2 linked regions of the Lentisphaera araneosa HTCC2155 genome follow. The protein of the gene in region 1 interacts with the protein of each later gene in a pairwise test. Links are inferred from orthologs where the notes say so. Each region holds a gene or a part of one and is shown on either strand. Other genes may lie near its edges.

Region 1 (10,243 bases):
TTTATGAAGAATAATTTCACACTGCATGATCAAAACGATGTTGAAGTTCCCTATAGTGATTTAAAACCCAACTCCTGGCAAGTGTACAACAATCGTCGTTTGTCCATGATATCTATGATTGATTTAGGTCGTCGTTGTTTTGGAGGTAATTTACGTGCAGAGTTAGAACTGATCTACCTTCAGTTAGAGCACTTGTCTTATCCATATTTTGTACAAAGACAAGCTTACAGAAGTTTTAATTTAGAGTTTCCGACACACTCGAGTTCGTGGTTAAATTACTTGAAGATCTATAATGGCTTCACGGCATCAAAATCAGATTTTTACAAAAAAAGCTTTGAGAATCTTGAGAAGTTTTATAGCAATCAAAACAATCCTTTTTCCAAATTAGTGGGCCATGGTATTGGTGTTTATGATCTTGACGAAGTCGATGTGATAGTGATGCAGAACCTTGAAACATTCCCCTTGGATTTACGTCAATACCCCACCTTAGGTTCACTAGATACGGCGAGCAAAATGGGGTCATACGTTAAGTTAGAAGCTAGAGAGGAAGCTACTGAGTTTGTTCCCGTTTATGCACGCCCATACAAGTCTATAGAGTGGAAGCATAATCAATTGCGCTTAGATGGCAATTTTAATTCCACAGGGAATAAGTGCTTCACTGGTGTGGATTACTTGATTGTGTACTGGATGTGGAGAAGCTTTAAAAAGTAATATGGAAGTTCCCTATCAGTTAAAGTCAGATTTTGAACCCGCAGGGGATCAACCTGAAGCCATAAAGAAATTGCTCTCGGGACTTGAGTCTAGTCAGCAGTTTCAAACGCTCCTTGGTGTTACTGGTTCGGGTAAGACTTTTACTGTGGCCAACATCGTAGAACAGGCTGGGCGCCCCGTTTTGATACTGGCTCAAAATAAAACTTTAGCGGCACAGCTCTTTAGTGAGTTTAAGCATTTCTTTCCAAAGAATCGAGTTGAGTATTTTGTCTCTTACTTTGATTATTACCAACCCGAAGCCTATATCCCGCAAACGGATACTTATATTGCCAAAGATAGTTCCGTAAATGATGAAATTGAGAAATTCCGTCTTTCCGCTACCTGTTCCTTACTCGAGCGAAGGGATGTGATAGTGATTGCCTCTGTGTCTTGTATCTATGGCTTAGGTGATCCAGAAATGCTAACGCGCATGAGTGTGAAGCTTGCTGTGGGAGATGAAATGGATCGCGACGAACTCATACACTTATTAATTGAGAGCCGCTATGAACGCAATGATACGGCTCCGAGTCGCGGTGAATTTTCGGTCAGCGGTGATGTGGTCAATATTTTTCCTTCATACAAAGACGATTATATTCGGATAGAGTTTTTTGGTGACGAAATAGATGAGATCAGTTTACGAGATGAATTGAATCACAATGTCTTAGAAGGCATGTCACATACACTTATTTTCCCTGCATCACACTTTGCCACATCGAAAGATCGCTTAGAGAAGATGGTGCCACAAGTTCTTGAAGAGCTCGATGATCAAGTGTCGAAATTTGAGAATGAGGGCAAATTGGTTGAAGCACAACGAATTTACCAACGCACCAATTACGATATGGAAATGGTTGCTGAGCTTGGTTATTGCCAAGGTATTGAGAACTACTCACGTTACGTCACGGGACGGCCGATTGGTTCACGCCCTTTTACATTGATCGATTTTTTCCCCGATGATTATTTAACTATTGTCGATGAGAGTCACGTCACCATCCCACAATTTAGAGCGATGTATAACGGCGATAAAAGTCGTAAATCAAGCCTCGTTGAACACGGCTTTCGTTTACCTTCCGCATTGGATAACCGTCCGATGAAATTTGAGGAATTTGAGGCAAAAATGGGACAGACAGTTTTTGTTTCTGCGACTCCCGCAAATTATGAAATTGATAAGAGTTCGGATGTCGTTGAGTTAGTTGTACGTCCTACGGGCTTAGTGGATCCAGTCGTAGAAATTCGTCCTCTTAAAGGGCAAGTGGATGATTTGCTTGCCGAAATAAGGGATCGCTCGAAAAAGAATGAGCGCGTTATTGTGACTTGTTTGACCAAGAAGACTTCAGAAGATCTAAGTGATTATTTACAGGATCTAGGAGTTAAATGTACCTATATTCACTCGGGGATTGACACAATTGAAAGAATTGAAATCTTGCGGGAACTTCGTTCGGGAGAGATTGATGTGGTAATTGGTATTAATCTACTGCGAGAAGGTATGGACTTACCTGAGGTTTCTTTAGTAGCCGTTCTCGATGCAGACAAAGAAGGTTTTTTACGTTCGACTACGGCTCTTTTGCAGATCGCTGGCCGTGCCGCTCGAAATGCCAATGGTTCTTGTATTCTTTATGCCGATACAATGACTGGGAGTATGCGACGTTTTCTCGATGAAACGGGCAAGAGACGTGAGAAGCAAATGCAATATAATGAGGAGCATGGCATAACTCCTCAAACAATTATTCGTAAAGAGCAGGAAAGTTTATTCTCAGGAGGCAGTAGCGTTCCCGGTAAGCGTAAAAATAAAAAAGAGTCTATCCTCGAGCTCCGTGAAGAAGATATTAGTGAAGAGCTTTTACGTGATTTAAAGAATGAAATGATTAAGGCTGCAGAAGCTTTGGAATTTGAACGCGCCGCTGAATTAAGAGATAAAATTAAAGAACTCAAAGAAAAGCTGTATTAATGGATGATTTAATACAGGCTTATAAAGAGACGGATTACTTGGTTCCCGAATTCGATTTATGTATCAAAATCGATCAATGTGGTGAGGACCTCTTGAGCTTTTGCGATAGCCGCAAAGTTGAATCGTGGGCATTGATTACCGCTCATAACCCTTACTCAAAACTTTTGTCAAAAGAAGAGAACCAAAAGAGAAATGAAGCTTTATCAGCGGACCTAAAAGCTTACAAATATCACTTTGCTCTAGGAAAGGGGCGAGATACCGATTGGCCAATTGAAGATAGTTTTTTTATCCTCAATATAACTTTGGAACAAGCCTTGCTGTTAACGAAAAAATACGAGCAGAATGCCATGGTCTATGGCCTAAGGCAATCTGCGGCAAAATTGATTTTGAATAAAGACTTTAAGTAGTCTACTTACCACCAAAATCAGATTTACGACTACGCCAAATTTGGTGAACGTGATTAACGGGAGTCTTTTGAGTTCCATTTTGCGTATTGAACAAGAGAAGAACTATATCGCTACCAATAATTTGATAGTGGTGAGGCTCCTGCAAGTTAGTTCCCCCGTAATAAGTAAAGCGTATATTATTTTTGTCTTGCTCAATTTCTTTCATGACTTGAGAAGCATAATGCTCATTGAGGTCATTAATATAAGCTTGGTTAATGAGTGTCATTAAAGCTTGCTGCTGAGAAGCCTTGAGTTGGGGCCACTTAATTCCGTCCTTATCGTATTCGCCTGGAAAAGCTTTCTTACCTTCTTTCATGTCGCGCATTTGAACTTTTTCTTTGTGCGCTAAAGCTTTTTGTTTAGAGTCAAAAGACTTAACTAAGTCAAAAGCTGCGTCTTCCGCAAACGCGAGGGGGCGTTCACCTTCTTTAAGAGTAGAACTTGAGTTCTTGAATATTTTTGCGGGATTCGCACCAAAGAAGAGGGGGGTGCCACTAATGAGTTCTTTATCATTAAAAGTGAAGTTCACAGAGATATGATGACCTTCAAAGCTAAAGCCCCATTTTCCTTGATTCATTTTTCCAAAGAGCGTGAAGTAGAATTTTTTTGGATCGCGGTGATCGCCTTCAACTTCTCTTAGGATTTTTTCCATTTCAATAACGGCTTTAACTTTGTTGATTCCTTGTTTGGAAAAAACGTGTGCCATAATATGAAACATCTCATCGCTTTGTTCTTGGCTCATTGCGGAAATCGCTAAGCCCTTACGTTCTTTCATGGGAACGTAATGCCATTGAGTTCGCTCAGAACTATTGAATTCTTTACTTACGAGGGCTTTTTGTTCTTCGTTCAACTCTTGGTACCACTCGTCAAAGCCGTGGCCAAAAAGAGCACTATTGAGTGTAAACAAACTTAAAAGAAATAATTTTTTCATGACAAACTCCGTTTATATTTTTTCACAATACGCTTCTTTCTCATGAATATTAACAGAGGAGCAAGAAAAAAGGTCATAAGTTTGAACTTATGACCTTTTTGACAAACTCTGAATAGAGTTTTACGTAGCGACAATATTGACTAATCGACCGGGGACAGCGATGATTTTTCTCACTGTTTTACCTTCGATACGCGATTTTACATCATCGTCAGCTAAAGCAATCTCTTCGAGCTGTTTAGCATCTGCATCAGCAGCTACCTTCATGCGCTTAACTGGTTTGCCTAGAACTTGCACGAGAATTTCTACTTCAGAGAGTTTGAGGAATTCTTCTTTATATTCAGGCCATTGAACATAAGCAATGGTCTCTGTGTGTCCAAGTTTCTCCCAAAGCTCTTCAGCGAGGTGGGGCGCAAAGGGTGAGAGGATAGTTACAAAATCTTCGATAGCCGATTTTGGTATGGCTTTGAGCTTACTGAACTCATTAATGAAAATCATCATTTGTGAAATGGCTGTATTGAAACCGAAACTTTCGATATCTTCGCCCACTTTCTTAATGGTGGCATGAAGTGTACGGCGAGAGTCTTCGCTCAGTTCAGCGTCATCAGAAATACTTGAATTGAGTTCGCCATTTTTATCGACGACAAGCTTGTGACAGCGCGTTAGGAATTTGTTGATCCCATTGATACTGCTAGTGATCCACAGTTTAGAGTCGGCGAGTGCACCCATGAACATTTCGTATAAGCGCAGTGAATCAGCGCCAAATTCTTTAACGATATCATCGGGATTAACCACGTTAGAAAGAGATTTTGACATTTTGCCAGCCATCTGTTCGAGTTCCTCACCCGTATCTTTATGGAAGTACTTCTTTGTTGAATCGAGTTCCATATTAGAAGGTACTGCATCGCCGTTTTCGTCTACGACAAGGTCAGTGCCAACCCAGAATCCTGCTTTGTTTTTGTATGAAACGGCCAGGATCATACCTTGGTTAAAAAGCTTTTGGAAAGGTTCTTTAACAGAAACAATTCCGAGATCAAAAAGAACCTTGTGCCAGAAACGAGCGTAGAGTAAGTGTAAAACTGCGTGTTCAGCACCACCGATGTAGAGATCCACTGGCATCCAGTACTTTTCTATCTCGGGATCAAAAGCCGCTTCACTATTGCCTGCGTCAATATAACGAAGGTAATACCAGCAAGAGCCTGCCCATTGTGGCATGGTGTTTGTTTCACGACGACCTTTCATTCCTGTTTCAGGGCAAGTGTAATCGAGCCATTTAGTAGCGTTGGCTAAAGGAGACTCACCAGTTGCAGAAGGGTGGATGTTTTCCATTTCGGGTAGACGTACAGGGAGTTCGTTTTCAAGAGTTTTGATGGAACCATCTTCCATGTGGACAATTGGGAAGGGTTCACCCCAATAGCGTTGACGAGAGAAAATCCAGTCACGAAGACGGTAGTTTGTTTTTTCTTCACCAAGGCCTTTGCTCACGAGCCAGTCAGTTGCCTTGCGTTTGGAGTCTTTCACTTCCAAACCATTAAGATCTAAGCCATCTTGGTTAGATGAATTAATGAGTTCGCCATTGCCAGTCCAGCAAGCTTTACCAGCAAGTGCCGCTTCCACATCCACACCTTCGTATTTGGCTTCTTTGATGTTTGGCGAAATGATACATGTGATTGGAAGATCAAAAGCTTGAGCAAATTCAAAGTCACGGTCATCATGTGCAGGAACGGACATGATCGCTCCCGTGCCATAGCTCGAGAGAACATAATCAGAAATCCAGATGGGGAGCTTTTCGCCATTCACAGGATTGATTGCGTAAGCACCTGTGTGAACACCGGTCTTTTCTTTGTTTTCTGAACGATCTTGTTCAGACATATTACGAGCTTTAGTCACGTAAGCTTCGATTTCTGCTTTTTTATCTGCCGTAGTGATTTGAGAAACTAAATCATGCTCGGGAGCGAGAACCATATAAGTAGCGCCAAATAAAGTGTCGGGACGAGTTGTGTATACACGGATTTTGTCGCTATGGCCATCAAGGACAAAGTCAACTTCAGCACCGATAGATTTACCAATCCAGTTGCGTTGCATCTCTTTAATACCTTCAGGCCAATCGAGATCATCAAGACCTTCAAGTAGCTGTTCAGCATATTCAGTGATTTTGAAAACCCATTGCTTCATAGGTTTGCGCTCAACTGCATTGCCTTTTTCGTCCATGCCATTATTGACTTCTTCGTTGGCGAGAACTGTACGAGTAGTAGGGCACCAGTTTACATCGACATTGTCGATTTTAGCTAAACCCTTTTTATAAAGCTGAAGGAAAATCCACTGTGTCCATTTGTAGTACTTTTCATCAGTGGTGTTGATCTCGCGATCCCAGTCATAGGAAAAACCAAGCTCTTGGATTTGACGACGGAAGTTGTCGACATTTTTTTCAGTAGTGATTGAGGGGTGGACACCTGTCTTCATAGCATACTGTTCTGCAGGTAAGCCAAAAGCATCCCAACCCATTGGGTGGAGGACGTTGAAACCTTTTTGACGTTTGTAACGGCAAATGATATCGGAAGCTGTGTAGCCTTCTGGGTGACCTACGTGTAGACCAGAACCTGAGGGGTAAGGGAACATGTCCAAAGCGTAAAACTTGGGTTTTGTTTCGTCCTTTTCAACTTTAAAAGTTTTATTATCAAGCCAGTACTTTTGCCATTTACTTTCTATGGCCAAGTGGTCGTAATCTTTAATGATTTCAGACATAAATTATTCTCGTTTGTAAATTTTAAAAAATGTCGGGAAATCTATCATAAGAAGCCAAAATGCCAATAGGGAGATAAAGGAACTTTGTCTTCTTTTGTGGAGCTAAATAAAATTACTTGGGAGAACTAATTGCGGCCGCGAATTTGTTGGATGATATCGTTAATCAATTTGTTGTCTAAACGTGCACCGGGGAAATAAGAGAAAACTTCCTTGATGTGGTTATAGATTAAGACACTCACAGTTTTTAGTGAGGTATGCACGGGTATGCAAATGTCTAAGTCGATTTGGTCGGATTCACAGGGGCTACCAAGGGGGAGGTGATAAACGTAATCTGTCCAAGACTCTAGTTTGCGGCCTTTCATTCCACTAAGGACAATATTAATGTTGGCGCTTTTGTCATCAGGAATATAAAACACTCGAGCAAAGTTGATGCTGGCGTCAATGATCTCACAGATTCGAGTGATTAAACTGACGGGATCCATGCAGCGTTCTTTATGAAAATAGAGGTCGGAATTCAGCACGCGCTTGTGGTAGAAGTAGCCTTCTGGGCTCGCACGCCAAAAATCCAAGTGGCTTTTTTGTTCTTGGAAAGAGTCATCTTTGAAGAGTCGGCAAATGTAACCCTCGAAGCAATTGTCGTAGGGCTCAATTGTGCTGCCTTCTTGCCTGACATCCAACCAAAAGGGCCAGCCACTGAGGTTGCGGTTGGCTCCTAAAAAACGTTCTAAGAAACGACCGTCAAGACTCTGGCCAATACATTTGTGGTTGAGGTTGACGGAGGCTTCGAGGTAAGCGAATTTTCGATTGAGTTTGGGTCCAGCATTATAGAGGAAGCGTTGACGGGAGTTAAGGACAAAGTTTTGAAAGGGGTTGTAGAGATCAATGTCATCACTAACCTGATTAAGTGCCGTAAATTGTTGCATGAGATCATCAAAGTGTCGGCGCATAAAACGGGCAATATTAGCCTCGCGATTATCGATACAGATTTCCATCATAAAATTCATCTCGTCGTATTCAGCCATCTTGGTTTCAAACTTACCGGCTTTAAAAGCTCGAACGTAAGCGACATTTTGCTGAATCAGCATCTTATCTCCCATCATCAGAGGCTTTTTGATGCCAATAATTTTTTTGACGCCAGAACCAACGTTAAAGACTGGATATTCGAGGCCGTCTTTTTTCCAGAAATTTAGGGTGACGGGGAAAGTTGACGAGCAATAACGATGAAGCAAGAGCAAGACAAAATCAATGGAATATATTTCGCGAACGTCGCCTTCGGGTCGCCTTTCTAAGTCAGGTCGGCAGTTATCGTCGCAAAAACCGATGATCAGGCGCCCACCATTCACATTGTATAGCGCGGATAGGGCTTTGATGATTTTGGCTTGATGTTCAGGATTGTCGAGATCTAACCAAGTTTTTAATTCCGTGGAAAGGTTTTCTACTGTGAATTCTAAAGGGTTGAGCATGACAGTTCCTATTGAGTCAAAGTTGGCTGTAACCTAATTGTTAAATGACTATTAGAAAAGGAATTGTGTGTGAACAAGCTTTATTTATGATGAATTTTTAATGAATACTTATAAAACGATATGCAATATACTTTCTTTGCTTAATAAAGAAGTTTATCTTGGCGCGCTTAAAACTAAATAAGTTTAATCAATGGCTCGTGGTGGTTTTGACATAAAAATTGACGTAATCATACAATACAAATAATGATTTGAATTTACTTTAGGTGATAATTTTTCTGATCCTTGTGCAGATCTTAGAATTTTAAAAATCTTATAATAAAAATAAACGGAGTGTTTATATGAGTGATGTAACATGTAAGACGGGTTTAACTGAATCCGAAAAATCGAAGTTGTTTTGGGCGTCTTTCCTCGCTTTAACAGCTGCAGGTGTGGGCTTTGTTTTTCGCGTAATGATCCCAAAGTTATGGTCAAATGAGTTCGAGATTTCATTAGCCGAAGTTGGTGGTTTAACAGGTGCAGCTCTTTGGCCGATTGCTATCACGATGGTTCTCTTCAGTTTATTAGTTGATAAAATCGGCTATAAAGTTTCCATGTTCTGTGCATTCGCTCTTCAAGCACTTTCAGTTGTTTTAACTGTCATGGCTAAATCATACGACGCCATGTGGTATGCCTGTTTCTTTGCGGGTTTAGGTCACGGTGTTGTGGAAGCTGTAATTAACCCACTTTGTGCTTCAATTTACCGTGAGCAAAAATCTAAAATGCTCAACATTCTTCACGCTTCATGGCCTGCAGGTATTGTGATTGGTGGTTTAGCTTACTACTTCATGATTCAAGAATCTGTTGCTTGGGATGCGGCAAAATGGATCTTCTGGATCATGTTAATTCCTGTTGCGATCTACGCAATTCTTTTTGCAATGTGCCATAAGTTCCCAGTTGACGAACGTGTTGAAGCCAATGTTTCTAATAGTGATATGCTTAAAGAATTTGGTGGTCTTGGTGCAGGTCTTGCCATTACTTTCCTTTTCTATGAACTCTCTAATCAACTTGGTTTTAACTTCGGTGATACTCACTTAACAATCAGTATTATTGTTGGTATCGTCGGTGGTACTGCATTTGGTTTTGCCGTTGGTTCTAAAGGTAAGTGGTTGTTCTTTATTCTTTGTTTGATTATGATTCCTCTCGCCACTGCGGAAATCGCAACAGATGGCTGGATTCAAACTCTTATGCAGCCAGTTCTCGGTACTAAGTACTCACAGTTAGCGATTGTATGTTCTGCTGGTATCATGATGATTTTGCGTTTCTTCGCAGGTGTACCACTTAAATACATGTCTCCTCCCGCACTTTTGCTTTTAAGTTCTGTATTCTCAATCATTGGTTTATTTGCCCTTTCTTCAGTAAGTGGCGCAGGTATCTTTGTTGCCTTTACTTTCTACGCTGTAGGTCAAACTTTCTACTGGCCAACTGTTTTAGGTTTTGTTGCTGAACAGTTCCCTAAAGGTGGTGCAATGACTCTTAATACAGTTTCTGCAATGGGTCTCCTGACAGTAGGTATTTTCGGTTTCCCATTCTTAGGTGCTGTTCAAGATAGCTACAATGCTAAAACAGTTATTGCTCAACAACCAGCTCTTATCGAGCAAGCGAAAGCAGGTAACTTACCAGCTCTTGAAGTTGAAGCAAAAGTTGAAGCTGACGTAAAAGTTGAAGAGAGTGCTGAAGGCAAAGAAGCTGAAGTTGCTGCAGAAGTAAAAGTTGAAAAAGCAGAAGCTCCTGCAATCTACACACAGAAATCATTCTTCTCAGTAAAATACGATTCAGTTAACGTTGCTGAAGCTAAAAAATATATTACAGATGAAGCTGCTCTCGAAAAACTTGATGCTCAACTCCAGAAAACGGGTCAAAGTTCACTCAAAGTTGCAGCTGTTCTTCCTGGTATCATGGCGATTGCCTTTATCCTTATGATCATCTA
Region 2 (10,002 bases), on another replicon or contig:
ACAAGAATAAGAAAGGGGGTGTTTTTTCGCTAGATGAACTAATATCTTGGCTTGTCGATAAAGGTTACGGCTCAAACAAAGTTCATCTAAGAGTTCATCTTCATGTGGGTCCTGTGCCAAGCGCTCCATAATATTTTGTGACAGCTCAACAGTTTCTTCGGGACTATTATTGAGGAAGAAAGTCGGTTTAACTTTTGAATTTAAAGTTGGGCAGTAGGAAGGAAGGTCGGGGACATTTACAATTGATTTAATACTGGTGTTTTGGATCGCTTCATTAAAATTTGTAGCTTTAGCAAAATCTATTTGTCCAGAGTTTAAATCGCGTAAGAATTCGAAGAGCTCAGAGGAGTTCTCATTATCAAGCATGTTTTGTCGAACGAGTAGCGCTTGAATGGCGTGACCTTCGTCGGTCCAGTGACGACTAATATAAGAGAATTCTGATTTTATTTCTTCGATCAAGATACGGTTGTCTAATTCGAGATAAAAATCTTGGTAATTCTGACATTGAGGCAGAAATAAGGCCGGTTTACCATTGATATGATAAAGTCGCGAAGTAGCCATGGCACGTAAGCGGCGTTTGGGGCGACCACTAAGTCCGAGCTTATCGTTGGCACCCATTTTGTGGAGGACCTGTGCAAGTTCATTTGGGTACATGATCTTGGTTGGCTCAATTTCGTCTAAAGTTTGGCTGGGGATTCCCTTTTCCTGTAGTTGATCTTTGACTGACTGAGAAACGGCAATCACACAGACCTGAACATCTTTGGGCTTTTGTGTATCACAATTTTCATGTCGATTTAATGGATCTAAATCACTAAGACTTAAAAGATCTTCTTTAATCATTCGGCCGAGCAAGAAAAGACTTTGAGCCCAAATGAGTGGCAAGTTATTATTCGCCACGCGTTCTTGTGAGTGAGGTGCAGCTTTTTCAGCTTCAACGGCATCAAAGGGCACAAAGAAGAGTTCAGGAAGGAGCTGTAAGCCATCTTTTTCGACTAATAAGCCTTCGAGTTTTTCTTGGTAATTATGGGCTTCAGTCTGATCATTTCGGAAGAGTGCATCGAGCATTAAGTAAGTGAAGAATAGGGGCCACTCCGACTCAATATCTTTAAAGTTCTTGAGTTCACTCGTTTCGTAATGAAGGCGGTGCTCATCTTCCATGACAGTTTGGTGACCATCGAGTAGGAAGCGTTTGCAACCATAACGACCACCAAGTTTTTCAATGATTTCAGTACGAGTACGGTCGCGAAGTTCACGATCTTCGATGGCAAAAGCAGGGTAACCAATAATACTTAGGACTGCGGCATCCACTTCTTTAGAGTAGGACTCGCGTGGAAGAAGGGCTTGCAGTGTGCTACGTGAACGAGCAATCTCGTCTCCCATTACGTGGATTAAAGATGATTGGTCACCATCTTCGCCAAAGAGATTCATTTCATCCATAGCTTCGAGGGCAGCTTTCGCCATACCTACAGAGCTGGCGTTGACTTCTGCCATGCCATTATTGATTTTGTGACCTCGTTCCCAAATGCCAAAGTCAGGTGTGCGATAAGCGCGACCAATGTAGTGAACAAGGTTTTGAACAAAGTCGACTTCATCGTGACTGAAAATGATTCTGAGCCCCGATTTGGTCATCTGGGCAATCATCAATAAAAAGATTGACGTTGCATCAAGTTGTAAATGCCCCCATTGATCATCACCAACTACGGTTTGGCCACTCTGAGTATCGTATTTTGCGTGAAGCGCATCGAGTGGGTCTTGGCTATGTTTAAATTTTTCGACTTTATGTGACTGACGAATCATGGCCTGTAGAAGACCGCGCATGAGCTTGACGACTGATTGCTCAAGCGAATAGGCACGAGATTTGTCGATATTAGATTTGCGGTAAGCCATGGCCAAACCCCAAACGGCTTGGATAGTGTAGACATTATCTCTTACCCAAGCGTCGGTATAATCCCCGTGTTCATTAATGTCGGTACTAGCAGGGAAGAGGCCAGTTAGAGGGTCTTGGCGGACTAAAATTGTTTGGTAGACTTCTTGGTAGAATTTGTCGAGAGTTTCTTCGGTGTTTTGTTGACTCATGATTCGCAGTGGGTTATTAACTAAAATTATTTTATCAATGATAGATGAGGTTTGTGTTTTGGGTATGAATATTTTACAAAAATAAAAGCTTTTTTTGAAGCTTGTGTTCAAGCCTGCTCGATAGAAAAAAAGATGACGAATTTCTTTACAAAATTCGTCATTAGAAAAAAGCTATGAATTAATATTAATCGTAGAGATCAGGGAAGAACTTCTTCATGAAATTTTCTAGAGAAACAATTGTGGGGCCATAGCCGTCTTTGTAGATGAAGTACTCAAGTGCTGTACACATCTCGTCGGCAGTTTGGAAACGATCACAGGGTTCAACTTGAATGGAACGGAAGAGGATATTTTCGAGTTCAGGTGGTAGATCGTCGGGGAGGGCATCCATATTAACTGCGCCTGCACAAGCTAATTCAAAAAGTTCAGATTCATTTTCGGCATCGCGACTAAAGTTACCCGAGAGTAGCTCAAAGAGAACCATGCCTAAAGCATAAATGTCGACGCGTTTATCTACTTGTTCTTTACGTGCTTGCTCGGGAGCCATGTAAACCAGCTTACCCATAAGGCATTGATCGTTACTGGTGATGGAATTGGAGAGAGCTTTGGCAATACCGAAATCAGTGAGCTTTGGCAAGCCCTCTTTAGTTACCAAAATATTGTTGGGGCAAATGTCGCGGTGAACAATACCTAAGTTGTTTTTCTCATTGTCACAACGGTTGTGGGCATAAGCTAATCCACGAGCAATACGACTTGCAATGAAGACTGCGAGTGGGTAAGGCAATGCGAGATTGTCTTCGCGCAAGCGGTCAATCATATCGTGTAGGCCAATGCCTTCGACAAGTTCCATTACAATAAAGTGTCCGAAAGGAGCGCGTTCGAGTTGATAAATTTGCACAATGTTTTCGTGAACCAAGTTGGAGACCAATTTCGCCTCTGAAATAAACATATCAATAAAGCGTTGGTCTGCATCCATTTCTGCGAGAAGTGTTTTGATCGCCACTTTTTTCGAAAAGCCTTCCGCACCGAGTATATCTGCTTCGTAAACTTCTCCCATACCGCCAGCAGCAATGAGTTTTAAAATCTTGTAATTAGTACTCGACTTCAAAACTTTTGGCATTTTTTTATTCATAATGACGCTTCCTTTTAACCCATTTTCAGTAGATAAGTGTAGTTAAAATCTAATCCCTCTGTAAGTACTAAATGCAGTCAAAGTATAGAATGCTCACACTATTCATAAAAATTTAACGATTATTCTAAGTTTTTTATCAATTGCTAACATTTTCATAAAAATTAGCTCGGTGTAGTATAGGATTAAAGAAAATTAAGGACCCTACAAACTATGGATATCGACGCTCTCAAAGCAAAATTGGATCAAGCAAATCAACTCTATCGAACGGGGGGAGAGAGTCCTTTAAGTGATGCAGAGTACGATTACTTATTAGAGCAAGTGAACGATCAAAAATTTCGCGATAAAGTGGGCTACGAAATCGAAAAAAATAAAGTCGAATTAGCTGTGCCCATGGGCAGTTTAAATAAGATTAAAACTCAGGCCGAAGTTTTTGATTGGAGTAAATCCAAAAGCATTCCCTTAGATACTGAGATTTGTGTGACTCCAAAATATGATGGGCTATCACTTCTGGTATATTTTGTCGATGGAATTTATAAAGGCGCTTACACCCGCGGGGACGGCATGTTCGGTCAAGATGTGGGTGAACACTTCACAGTGAACCCTTTGTGTGATTTGCGACTTCCGCAAGATTTCACAGGTTACCTCATCGGCGAATGTATTATGGACGAAGCGAAATTTCAGACGAAGTATAGCGAAAAGTTTAAGAATCCTCGCAATATGGTGGCAGGACTTTTAAGCCGTAAGACTCTGAGTCGAGAATTGGCGGATGTCTGCTATGTGGCGTATGGAGTGCGGAGTGCGCAAATGGCGCATAAACAAGATCAGGTTGAATTCTGTAATCGTTATATTAATGCTCAATGGAAGTACAAAGTTCTTTGCCCTCTGTATAAACTAGAAGATTTAAAAGATGCGGAATTACAAAAAGTTTATGATTCAGAAACTCGTTTTCAATGTGATGGTTTAGTACTCGAAATTAATGATAGCGACTTATTCCACCAAATAGGTAAAGAAACCAACTCTCTTAATCCTGGTGCCGCTCGTGCTTGGAAGCCCGAGAGCGACGACTCATTGCCTTCCATTGTAAAAGAGGTGGTTTGGCAAATATCAAAAAATGGTGCAGCTAAACCAGTGATTCGCATTGAGCCGATCGACTTAGCAGGGGTGACGATTTCTAATGTTACCGGGATTAATGCACGTTTCATAGAAGATAGTGGCATTGCGAAAGGCGCAACAGTTACAATTATACGTTCAGGCGATGTGATTCCTAAAGTAATCGGTGTGCCCAATGCAATTGAAAATGTTGATTTGCCTAAGCAATGTCCCAGTTGTGAATCGGAATTAGTCTGGAATGAAAATCGCGTTGATATAGTTTGTGAAAACAAGCTCTGTCCAGCGACGAATAAGGCTGCACTAATTGATTTCTTTTCGACACTTAAAGCAGATGAAGTCGGAGAAGGGATTATCACTTCCTTGTGGGATGCCGGTTACCAGAGTGTGAAAAACCTGCTTAATTTAACAATGGAAGACCTGCTCAAACTCGAAGGGTTTAAGCAGCGTAAAGCTAAAAAAGTCCTTGATTCGATTAAGATTTCAGTTGTTGACGTTCCCTTGCCACGCTTGCAACATGCGAGCAATTTATTTAAGGGGCTAGGAGAAAAGAAACTCGAACTCTTACAGAAATATGATCAAGCTGGGATTAAGCCGAGTTTTGAAGAATTACTTGAGGTTGACGGCTATTCAGAAATTAGCGCCAAATCCTACTTAGATTCGATTGATGCTTACTGGGAGTTTGCAGCTGAATTACCTGGGCTCAAGTACAAAAAAGTTCTCGTTAATGAGGGTGGTATGTTTGCGGGGCAAACCTTGGTGTTTACTGGCTTTCGTTCACCTGAGCTAGAAGAACAAGTGAAAACTGAAGGTGGCAAGATCGGTAGTTCAGTGAGTAAAAAAACTTCTGTACTCGTGGTGAAAGCCAAGGGTTCGGGTTCTTCAAAAGAGAAAAAAGCCATAGACCTAGGTGTAGAAGTTTGGGGACGCGATGATTTAGAGAATAAACTCAATTCCGCGGAAGATGAGCCAGAAGAAATGATCGGCATCGAAGCTCCCTCAGATCCAGAAGAACAAGGTGAGCTCATTCAACCAGATTTGTTTTAGACAAGTTTTCTAGAGGAGGAGAGGTGAGATGAAGGGATTTCCTAAATTAGAGTTTCGTTTTACATGGCGACCATATCAGCAACGGGTTCTTGACGCTTTAGAAGAGCACCTTGATGACAAAAAACTGCATATTGTGGCAGCTCCTGGTGCAGGTAAAACAACTTTGGGAATTGAAGTTTTTAGAAAGTTGGAAAAAAACGCTTTAGTTCTTTCTCCAACGCGAATTATTAGAGATCAATGGCTTAATCGACTAGAAGATTTCTGTGACTTTTCTATGGATCTACCTTGGCTGAGTCGTTCACTTGATGAATTGGCGAGCTTTAATTCCGTAACTTACCAAGCTCTCTACAGTAAGCTGCGAGGTGCAGGAGAAGAAGGTTCAGAAGTCGATGGAGCAATAAAACTCACAGAAACTGCTGTAAAGGATTTTGTTGATTTATTAGAGAAACATAAAATTGGCGCTCTTATTTTGGATGAGGCACATCATTTAAGATCTGAGTGGTACAAAGTTCTTGATGAGCTTATGCAACTTAAAGAAGATCTGACAATTGTGTCTTTGACGGCAACGCCTCCTTACGATTCAAAGGGACATGAATGGATAAGGTATGAATCGCTTTGCGGAACCATAGATGAAGAAATCTCGATTCCTGAATTAGTGAAAGCGGGTACGCTATGTCCTCATCAGGATTTTGTTTGGGCATGTGATGCGACCGAGAGTGAGAGTGAAAAGATTCAAGCCTACGACAAATGCGTGGAAGACTTGTGCAAAAGTTTATACGACGATAGTCAATTTGAAGCCTTACTTAAAAACCATCAAATGTTTCATGATCTAGCTGATTGGGAGGGGCTTTTTCGAGTGCCAGAAGAATTGATCGCTATCCTCGTTTTTTTGAATTCTAAAGGACAAGCCATAGATCAAGAATTTTTGCTAGCCTTGGATTTAAAACAAGAATTCATACCTAAGTTAGGGAGGAAGTGGTGGCAAGTGTTGATCCATACACTGCTTTTTTCAAAATATATAAAAGAGAGTTCCCATTTAGATCAGTATAGATCTGAATTAAAGCGTTTATTACGCTCGCACCGACTTTTACAAAGGAATACATTATTCATTGAATTTTCTCAAGACTTAAAGCGTTCATTATCATTAAGTTCCGCAAAAGTAGAAGGGGTTCGTCGCATTCATGAAATTGAATTTAATAAACGAGGGAATGACTTGAGGCAAGTTATCCTCTGTGACTTTATTAGAGATGAGGAATTAGCGAATGGAGAAAAGTTCGCTGAACCCTGTTTGGGGGTGGTGCCCCTGTTTAAGGACTTACTAAGTAGCAGCCCTTGCCCGAATGAATTGGCTTTAATCTGTGGACGTTTGAACTTAGTCCACATGACAAAAATGGATTTTCTCAAAGATAAGTTTTCTCTTGGCGAGGGTGATTATCAAAAAAGTAGCTTAGCAGCTGATTTCTTTGAGCTCACAACAAATCTACAAACAATAAGTAAAATCTACACCCATTTATTAATGATGGGACAGATTAAAGTTTTGATTGGAACACGCTCTTTATTGGGGGAAGGTTGGGATGCACCAGTGGTGAATTCACTTGTTTTAGCCAGTACGGTGGGTTCGTTTATGCAAACTAATCAAATGCGAGGTCGAGCCATAAGGCGCGATTTAAAAGCTCCTAATAAAATCAGTTCTATTTGGCACCTAGTGGCGATTAACCCAAAATCTTATTCTGGTTGGAGTGATTTTTTCGATTTAAAGGAGCGCTTTAAAACATTTCCAGGTTTAAATAGTAAGGAACTCAAAATTGAGACTGGCTTTGGCAGGTTAAACGCTTTTACGCTCAATCATGCGACGGGTCTTAAAGAATCATGGAATTTAAAGCTTAGTAACCGCAAGATGGTTCAGGCGCTAGAAAATATTGAAGGTGAAGCTGAACGTTGGAAGAAAGCCTTGGATACGCACGAAGCTGCACGAGTGGTGCCATCACTCCGTTTTACTCAAGTTCCTAAAATAAGGACATATCATTTACGCTATAGTTTTGCTTATTTATTGACTCAAATAAGTGCAGCTTTTTGGGCATTATACGAAAGTCGCATGCTATTGGAACGAGAGTTGGGTTTCAAGGGCTTTATAGCTTTTGTTGTTATCGGAGCACTCTTGTGGAAACTTCCTCAAACTTGGAAAATATTGAAGGTTCTTTTTTATCATCTACCCGTTGATGGTTCCTTAAAATCAATTGGAAAAGCTTTAGCTGAAGCTTTAAGTAAAGAAAGCTTTATAAAAACACCAAGTCAAGATCAAGTTATTAGCGTCAATAAGAGACCTGATGGGAGTTTTACGATGGCTTTAAAAGGCGTCAGTTTCTATGAGTCTTCCTTATTTGCCGATGCCTTAAATGAAATTTTTTCTTGTGTTGATAATCCTAGGTATCTCATATCTAGAAAAGAAAAGTTCTTATTTTTTAATCGAGTTGATTATCATACGGTTCCATTGAAGTTAGCAACAAGAAAAAACCTAGCAACCAGCTTTTTGGAGAGTTGGGAGAAATATCTCGGCACAAGTGAGTTGATTTATACTCGTACTTCCGAGGGACAAAGAAGCCTCTTGAAAGCCAAGACCAAAACTTTCTCATCCAACTTTAGCGAAGAAGTTGAGCGCCAAGACTTGTGGCAATGACTTAGCTAGAGGCGATCATTTTTTCTCGTAAAGTTCTGTGTAAGATAGGACGGCGTTGGCACCGCTGTTTTTCTGGATTTCGAGTTTGATTTGATTATTTTTGATGTGTTCTGATTTTATGTAAAGATCTTTGATGATGAGCTGATTTTTAGGTAGATCAAAGTTTTGCTCAATAGTGTGGCCATTGATCAATACGTTTATGTTGCGATTACCCCCAGGCGAAACAAGATGAAGGGTGAGCTTATGAGCTTTACTTTGGTCAAGTTTATCGTAGGTGATACTGAGTGATTTAGGATCAAAAATCATCAGGAAGTCATGATCTTTGACTCTGGGGTCTTTCACAAAGTGTTTGGGGCAGGTGTAATTTTCAAATGAGCTATTTATTAGAGTATTGGATTGCTTTGTGCCAAAATCATCTTTTCGTAATAATGACCAGTCAGCAGTAATGACTGTGTTTTTAATTGGGTTTACCGCTTTATTAGGAGCGGGGCTCGCCAATGGTTTAACGGGAGCTAAGCGTGGTAGCTTCATATAATTTATATTAAGTTGAGGCTTACTTTCCTTTAAAGTCTTGACTTCAGCTTGGCGTACTTGAGTCATGGAAAGGTTGAGAGTTCTTAAGGCTGCGAAGTCCGTAAACATTTTTGCATCACTGATTTTAGTCTTATAAAGATTAATTTTTTCTAAATTTGGCAAATGGCTAATGGACTGAATAGCTTCATTTGAAATATTAGATGAACTTAGATTGATTTCAGTAAGGTTGTTGGCTTCATGTAAAAATTTTAAGTCAGTTATTTCTCCATCAATATGACTTAAATCGAGATCAGAAATGTAAGGAGCTGCTTTGCTTAAAAGGACTTTTAAATTTTCGCTGAGATTTAATGTTCTTAAGTTGGCGCGCAATAAAGCTCCTTGATCACTTACTCGTGTGATAATAGCTCCAGTTTTGCTAAGTTCGCTAAGCAGTTCCTCTGGGGCAGGTTTGGCCTTATCCACGAGGATAGCATAGCGGGATTGTTCTTTGGGAACGTAGACAAAGTTTGCGAAGTCCGCACCTTGTTCAATCCATTTATAGATGAGTTGAGCCTCTGAAGTACTTAGGTGGCGGCCTTTGGGAGGCATGATTTCGTCTTCGTCATCAGTTACTGTAAGCGAATAGAGTAAGCTGTCCTTGGGTTTGCCAGCTTCGATTGCTTCCTTGACGGAATCAATTTTGGTGAGATCGAGGCCACCTTTTTTCATGATACGACCTTTGCGACGCAAGTCAGGACCCCCGTGGCATTTGATGCAATTTTGTTCAAAGAGGGGGATGAGGTCATCGCCATAAGTGAGCTTGCGATTGGAATGTTCGCTACTGGCAAAAAGAGATGAACTGATACCGAGAATGAGTGAGGTAAAAAGTAAATTCTTCATGATTAAGCCAAAATTTTATGGATGACGCGACCAAAGATATCGGTGAGACGGAAGTCCCGTCCTTGGAAGGGGTAGGTGAGTCGCTCGTGATCAAAACCCATGAGATGGAGTATCGTTGCCTGAAGGTCGTAGACTTCCACGGGATCAGATCCGGTGTTGTAGCCCGTTTCGTCACTTTCTCCGTAGTTGAAACCTTTTTTAACACCGGCGCCTGCCATCCACATGGTGAAAGCGTTAGGACTGTGATCTCGACCGATCCATTGGCCATATTTACCACCGCGATTTTCGCGGAAAGGAGTACGACCAAATTCACCACCCCAAACGACGAGGGTGTCTTCTAGAAGTCCACGAGCTTTGAGGTCATTGAGTAGGGCGTAAATGGGGCGATCAATATCACGACATTTGTCGACAAAGCCATTGTGTAAATCAGTTTGTTTGGCATTGCCATGGGTATCCCAACCCCAATCGTAGAGTTGAACAAAGCGTACGTCGTTTTCAATGAGGCGACGAGCGAGAAGGCAGTTGTTGGCGAAAGAAGCTTTTCCTTCTTGAA

What was found.
Region 2: the proteins of leuS (region 1) and LNTAR_RS16440 interact in binary tests that used the Escherichia coli proteins (3 or more experiments, as listed by UniProt). The link is inferred for Lentisphaera araneosa HTCC2155 from one-to-one orthologs.

The regions. Positions count from the first base shown.
Region 1 is NZ_ABCK01000014.1:27,454-37,696, reverse strand. What follows is about bases 3,993-7,205. They hold leuS (leucine--tRNA ligase), read right to left. Parts: upstream 6,815-7,205; coding sequence 4,193-6,814; downstream 3,993-4,192. Other genes in these bases: LNTAR_RS14390 (hypothetical protein), read right to left, coding at 6,940-7,205; LNTAR_RS14400 (DUF3500 domain-containing protein), read right to left, coding at 3,993-4,072. Outside these bases: LNTAR_RS14415 (hypothetical protein), read left to right, coding at 1-711; excinuclease ABC subunit UvrB, read left to right, coding at 713-2,695; LNTAR_RS14405 (DUF3293 domain-containing protein), read left to right, coding at 2,695-3,102; more of LNTAR_RS14400, read right to left, coding at 3,104-3,992; more of LNTAR_RS14390, read right to left, coding at 7,206-8,277; LNTAR_RS14385 (MFS transporter), read left to right, coding at 8,616-10,243.
Region 2 is NZ_ABCK01000017.1:71,133-81,134, forward strand. The notes cover bases 2,916-5,887. They hold LNTAR_RS16440 (BRCT domain-containing protein), read left to right. Parts: upstream 2,916-3,415; coding sequence 3,416-5,359; downstream 5,360-5,887. Other genes in these bases: LNTAR_RS16435 (serine/threonine protein kinase), read right to left, coding at 2,916-3,205; LNTAR_RS16445 (DEAD/DEAH box helicase family protein), read left to right, coding at 5,388-5,887. In the rest of the region: LNTAR_RS16430 (phosphorylase b kinase regulatory subunit alpha/beta), read right to left, coding at 1-2,076; more of LNTAR_RS16435, read right to left, coding at 2,261-2,915; more of LNTAR_RS16445, read left to right, coding at 5,888-8,036; LNTAR_RS16450 (c-type cytochrome domain-containing protein), read right to left, coding at 8,052-9,449; LNTAR_RS16455 (DUF1501 domain-containing protein), read right to left, coding at 9,452-10,002. UniProt on the Escherichia coli protein: DNA ligase that catalyzes the formation of phosphodiester linkages between 5'-phosphoryl and 3'-hydroxyl groups in double-stranded DNA using NAD as a coenzyme and as the energy source for the reaction.